Regions from separate parts of the Mesorhizobium sp. C277A genome, predicted to be linked through region 2. Evidence: predicted binding sites of a transcription regulator. Region 2 holds the regulator's gene; the other holds the start of a gene.

Region 1 (3,096 bases), 2.6 Mb from region 2:
GGTGATGTTGTCGGGGCAGACGAACCAGCCATTGTCCGACGTGTCCGGATGAAAAGTGGCGCCGACCTTGGCATCTTTCGGGTTGCCGCAGAGCACGAACAGGTCCCAGGCATACTTTTCCGCCGTGTGGTCGGCATCCGCGCCGCGGCCGCCGGGCGGGATCAGTTCGACAATATGGCCCCAGAGATTTTCCGGCCGCGTGTTGGCCGGATTGACCTTTGACTGGTCGCGCTTCTTGTTCTTGGTCATCACCGCATAGACGCGGCCGGTCACCGGATTGGTCTCGATGTCCTCGGGCCGGTCCATCGGCGTGGCGCCGAGCGCATCTGCCGCAAACCGCGTCTTCAACAGCACCTCGGCCTGGTCGGCAAAACCGTTCTCGACGGTAAGCTTGCCCTGGCCGTGCACCAACGGCAGCCACGTCATCGAGCCATCGGCATCGAAGCGGGCGACCGACAGCACGCCATCGTCGAGCAGATCGGCGCCGGAGGCCGGGTTGGCCTTGTCATAGGCCTTGGCCGAGACGAAGCGGTACATATATTCGAAATAGTCGTCGTCACCCATATAGACGACAACGCGGCCGTCCTTGTTGAGGACCACGGTCGAGGCCTCATGCGACATGCGGCCAAGTGCCGTGCGCTTCACCGGCCTGGACTGAGGATCGTAAGGGTCGATCTCGACCACCCAGTCGAAGCGGTTGGCCTCGTTCGGTTCCTTGTCGAGGTTGAAGCGGTCATGGAAGCGGCCGCGGCCATAGATGTCGGAGCCGTCGAAGCCGTAACGGTCGAGCAGGTCGGCAGTCGGCGCCTTTTTCGGGTCGCCGCCGAAAATGTCGGACACGCCTTCCTCGCAGGTCAGCACCGTACCCCAGGGGGTGAAACCGCCGCTGCAATTATAGCTGGTGCCGAGCACTTTCGTGCCAGTCGGGTCGGCCGAAGTTTTCATCAGCGCATGGCCGGCAACCGGTCCGGAAACGGTCATTTCGGTGTTGGCGGTGATGCGGCGGTTGAGCGGGCTGTCCGCCACGGTTTCCCACTTGCCGTCCTTCACCTGCACCTCGAGGATCGAATGGCCCATCGCGGCCATGCCGAGATTGACCTGTTCCCTGGTCATCGTCTTGCCGGCATCGCCCTCGGTCATCCCCGGAAACATCACATTGGGCGAGATGTATTCGTTGTTGACGCAGAGCAGGCCATGATCGGAATTCACCGTGCCCTTGGGCAGCGGCATGAAGGCGATGTAGTCGCAATTGTAGCCGAAGCGCTTTTCCTGTTCCTCCGCCGCGACCTTGTTGCCGTCGAATTCGGCGAGGCCGGCTGCAAGCGGGTCGCCCCAGCGCGCGACGATGGTCGTCTCATAGCCTTCGGCGGCGGCATGGGTCTTGTCGTAGACCCGCTTCAGCTCGGGAAAGCCGAGCGTCGACTGCGCTGCGGCGGCATGCGTTTCGCCGGCAAACAAGGAGCCGACAAAGCTGCCGCCGGCAATCAGCGCGCCGGAGGCGAGGCTGCCTTTCAAAAGAGACCGGCGCGAGACGCGCTCGGCAATGATTTCGCGGATGACGGGGGAGGATGAAGACGGTGTATTGGCCATGGTGTCTGCCTCTCAGGGTGGATGTTACGGCGCACCGTTGCCCTAGTCTGCTTAGGCAACATTCACATGACATAAGAGGAAGGTTTTGCCGCAACGGGGCGCGGCACTACGCATCGCTCAGCCCTTGGTGCAGGTCGAGGCGGTGAAGGCGCCGTCGGGCTGCTTCAGAATGATGTCGAATGACGGGGCGGTCTCGCCGTCCAGTGTTGCCTGTGTCATGGAGACGGAGTTGCCACCGGTGGTATAGCCGCCCAGCGGCCCGAGCCAGGTGATCTCGCCATTGGCGTTCATCTGATAGTTGTAGCCTTGCAGCGCCGTTCCGAACGTCACCGGGCCGGTATAGACATTGCCCTTGATAGTGATGTCGCCGAGGTTGAGGAAGGCGCCGAGCAAATAGACCTCGCAATGATAGGTGCCGTCAGGAAGTTTGCCCTCGCTGAAATCGGCGCGCGCGGCGCCGCTCGTTGCCATCAGCAGCAGGATGCAGGAAATGCGTGAGATGCGAGATGTCATGACGTCTCTCTTTTGAAGGGCGAGCTTGCCCTATTTTTGCGCGGTGCCGCAACATTGTTCGCCCGGAACCCACGGCCGGAGATCAAAAACTAGGCATTTGTCTCAATTGGGCGAAAATTAGGCAAAAGTGGTGTGCGCTGCGCAAATTTGCCTCAATCAATTTTTACCGGCTGCCTTTTTGTTTCTCCAGGCTAATATACCAACCGGCTGATAACGCTCGGCTATTCCATCTTTGTGAGCGGCGCCTTCGCGTTTGGCACGGCAGTTGCTTTGCATTGTCGCGGTGCAATCAAACAGCTTGGGAGTCTTCGGTATGAGGGGTAATTTCTCCACAATAACAAAAATGTTTTCGGCGGGCGTGATCGCCGCCGGCCTGTCGATGTCGTCTCCGGCCAAGGCCGCCGAAGACACGATCAAGGTCGGCATTCTGCATTCGCTATCGGGGACCATGGCGATTTCGGAGACGACGCTGAAAGACGCCATGCTGATGCTCATCGAAGAGCAGAATGCCAAGGGCGGTCTGCTCGGCAAGAAGCTCGAGGCGGTCGTTGTCGATCCGGCCTCCAACTGGCCGCTCTTTGCCGAAAAGGCGCGCGAGCTGATCTCGAAGGACAAGGTCGCCGCCGTGTTCGGCTGCTGGACCTCGGTGTCGCGCAAATCGGTGTTGCCGGTGTTCTCGGAACTCGACAACATCCTGTTCTACCCCGTCCAGTATGAGGGCGAGGAAAGCGAGCGCAACGTGTTCTACACCGGCGCCGCCCCGAACCAGCAGGCGATTCCTGCCGTCGATTATCTCATGAGCGAGGACGGTGGCTCGGTGAAGCGCTGGGTGCTGGAAGGCACCGACTACGTCTATCCCCGAACCACCAACAAAATCCTCGAGGCCTATCTGAAGGCCAAGGGCGTCGCCGCCGAAGACATCATGGTCAACTACACGCCGTTCGGCTTCTCCGACTGGCAGACCGAAGTCTCCGCAATCAAGAAATTCGGCTC
Region 2 (3,096 bases):
CCCGGAAGCGGCGGCGGTCATGACCGTGGTGCTGTCGCTGAACTTCCTCTCCGTCACCGTCATCGACTATGCCGGCCAGGTGGTCGCGGAAGAACAGCGCCGGCTCGACACGCTGACCATGCCGCGCGACGAGCTGATCGGCGAATGCGTAGCAATCGTCGGGCGGCGTCTCGCGGACCCGGACCTCGATGTCCAGAGCATCGCCCGCATTGCCATGGGCATCCAGGGCATCACCGATTCGCAGGCGCGGGCCATGCTGTGGTCGCCAATCACGCCACTGACCGACATTGCCTTCGCCGACATGTTGGAAGCGGAATTCGGCATTCCTGCCACCATGGAGAACGACTGCAATATGATGGCGGTGGCCCTGCAATGGCGCCAGCCCGAGCGCTACCGCGACAATTTCATCGCGATCCTCTTGTCGCACGGCATCGGCATGGGGCTGGTGCTGAAAGGCGAACTGTTCACCGGCACCCATTCCTCGGGCGGCGAGTTCGGCCACATGATCCACCGTCCGGGCGGCGCGCTCTGCCGCTGCGGGCGGCGCGGCTGCGTCGAGGCCTATGCCGGAAACTACGCCATCTGGCGCAGCGCCAAAATGATGAGCGAAGATGCCGAGCCGGTCGATATCGGCGACGCTGATATGCGCGCACTCGCCGCGCGCGCCCGCGAAACCGATGGCCCGGAGCGCGAAGCCTATCGCAAGGCCGGTGAGGCGCTCGGCTTCGGCCTCGGCAGCCTGTTTGCGCTGATCGACCCGGCGCCTGTCGCCATGGTTGGCGTCAGCGCCGCCGCCTTCGACCTGATCGAGCCGGCATTGCGCGAAGCGATCGCCCAGACCGCCGGCGGCCAGCATTCGAAATCGATCTCCTTCGACACCGAGCCCAACGAGCTGCCGCTGATCCGCGAAGGCTGTGCCATGCGCGCGCTCGGCTTCGTCGATCAGGAGATTTTCGCGCCGGGCATTCAGGCCAAATCCGGCAAGCATGTCGCCTGAATGGCCGGCAACGGCGCGACGCGCAGCATCCTAGTCTTCCCTGATCGCGTAGCCGGCGCCGCGAATGGTACGGATGACATCCGGCATGCGGCCGTTGTTGACCGCTTTGCGTAAGCGCCCGACATGGACGTCGACGGTTCGCTCGTCGATGTAGATCGTCTCGCCCCAGACATTGTCGAGCAGCTGGCTGCGCGAGAACACGCGGCCGGGATGGCGCATCATGAATTCGAGCAGCCGGAACTCGGTCGGTCCGAGCCTGATCTCGCTCTTCTTGCGGTAGACACGGTGCGACTCGCGGTCGAGCACGATGTCGCCGACCTTGAGCACGCTGGACAGCACTTCCGGCTTGGCCCGGCGCAGCAGCGCCTTCACGCGCGCCATGAACTCCGGCGTCGAGAATGGCTTGACCAGATAGTCGTCGGCACCGGTGGACAGGCCGCGCACGCGATCGCTTTCCTCACCGCGCGCGGTCAGCATGATGATCGGCAGCCGCTCGGTTTCGGGCCGCACTCTAAGCCGCCGGCAGAGCTCGATGCCGGAAACAGCGGGCACCATCCAGTCGAGCACCAGGAGATCGGGCACGTTTTCCTGCAGGCGGATCTCGGCCTCGTCGCCGCGTGTCACCACCTCGACGTGATAGCCTTCGGATTCGAGGTTGTAGCGGAGGAGCACGCCTAGCGGCTCCTCGTCCTCCACGACCATGATGCGTGGCGCGATCATAGGCAGTTCACCCTCATCAGGCCGGCGTGGCCATCGCCGTCTCGTCCTGCTTCGGACGATTGGCGGGCAATTGCTGGCCGGTCAGCACATAATACGCATTTTCGGCGATGTTGGTGACATGATCGCCGATGCGCTCAAGATTCTTGGCGCAGAACAAGAGATGCGTGCAGGCGGTGATGTTGCGAGGGTCTTCCATCATGTAGGTCAAGAGCTCACGAAACACGGACGTGTATTTGACGTCGATGCGCTCGTCGTCATTCCTAAGTTTTGCAAGAGCTGCCGCATCGGTGGCGGCATATTCCTCGACGACGCCTTGCACCTGGATCAGCACCAGCTGCGCCATGGCATCGATGGAGTGCGAGAGGTCGCGCGGCGTGACGCTCAAGCCCACGGTGCCGACGCGTTTGGCGATGTTCTTGGCGAGATCGCCGATGCGCTCGAGGTCGCCGGCCATGCGGATCGAGCCGACCACGGCGCGCAGATCGTTGGCCATCGGCTGGCGCTTGGCGATCAGCGTGATGGCGCGGTCGTCCAGTTCGCGCTGGCGCGCATCCATGATGGCGTCGTCGGAAACGACACGCTGTGCCAGCGCATTGTCCGAATTGAGCAGCGCCCTGGTCGAGCCGCTGACCATCGAGCCTGCCAGATCGCCCATGTCGCGGATCAGCTTGCTGATCTGCCCGAGCTCTTCATCGAAGGAGGCGACGGTATGTTCACCCATGATCTTGGTCCTCGTGCCTGAAAATTCACCCGCCGGACGGCTCAGCCGAAGCGGCCGGTAATGTAGTCCTGGGTGCGCTTGTCGTCGGGGTTGGTGAACATCTTGTCGGTGGCGCCCTCCTCGACGAGATAGCCGAGATGGAACATCGCCGTGCGCTGCGACACGCGCGCCGCCTGCTGCATCGAGTGGGTGACGATGACGATCGTGTAGTTCTGGCGCAGTTCGTCGATCAGCTCCTCGACACGGGCGGTGGCGATCGGATCGAGCGCCGAGCAGGGCTCGTCCATCAGGATCACCTCCGGCGACACGGCGATGGCGCGCGCGATGCACAGGCGCTGCTGCTGGCCGCCGGACAGGCCGGTGCCGGGCTCCTGCAGGCGGTCCTTGACTTCGTTCCAGATCGCCGCCTTCTTCAGGCTCTGCTCGACGATCTGGTCCATGTCGGACTTGCGCTTGGCCAGCCCATGGATGCGCGGGCCGTAGGCGACGTTCTCGTAGATCGACTTCGGGAACGGGTTGGGTTTCTGGAACACCATGCCGACGCGGGCGCGCAGTTCGACGACATCGATGTTCTTGTCGTAGATGTCGTCTTCATCGAGCGTGATCTTGCCGGTCACCCGCGCCAAATCGATGGTGTCGTTCATGCGGTTGAGGCAGC

The links. Region 2 encodes PhoB, which activates phosphate uptake and scavenging genes when phosphate is short. Its sites were predicted from a motif close to TGTCATNNANCTGTCAT; they were not measured.
Region 1: NKK52_RS09115 (PhoX family protein) is a predicted target of PhoB. The motif match lies at 1,646-1,662, and genes of this name have one in related genera.

Annotation. Positions count from the first base shown of each region.
Region 1 covers NZ_JAMYVW010000002.1:1,825,214-1,828,309, forward strand. Annotated here, with positions in the region: gene NKK52_RS09115 (PhoX family protein) at 1-1,590, opposite strand, end outside; gene NKK52_RS09120 (hypothetical protein) at 1,708-2,103, opposite strand; gene urtA (urea ABC transporter substrate-binding protein) at 2,417-3,096, shown strand, end outside.
Region 2 covers NZ_JAMYVW010000002.1:4,460,412-4,463,507, forward strand. Annotated here, with positions in the region: gene NKK52_RS21940 (ROK family protein) at 1-997, shown strand, start outside; gene phoB (phosphate regulon transcriptional regulator PhoB) at 1,028-1,717, opposite strand; gene phoU (phosphate signaling complex protein PhoU) at 1,734-2,438, opposite strand; gene pstB (phosphate ABC transporter ATP-binding protein PstB) at 2,480-3,096, opposite strand, start outside.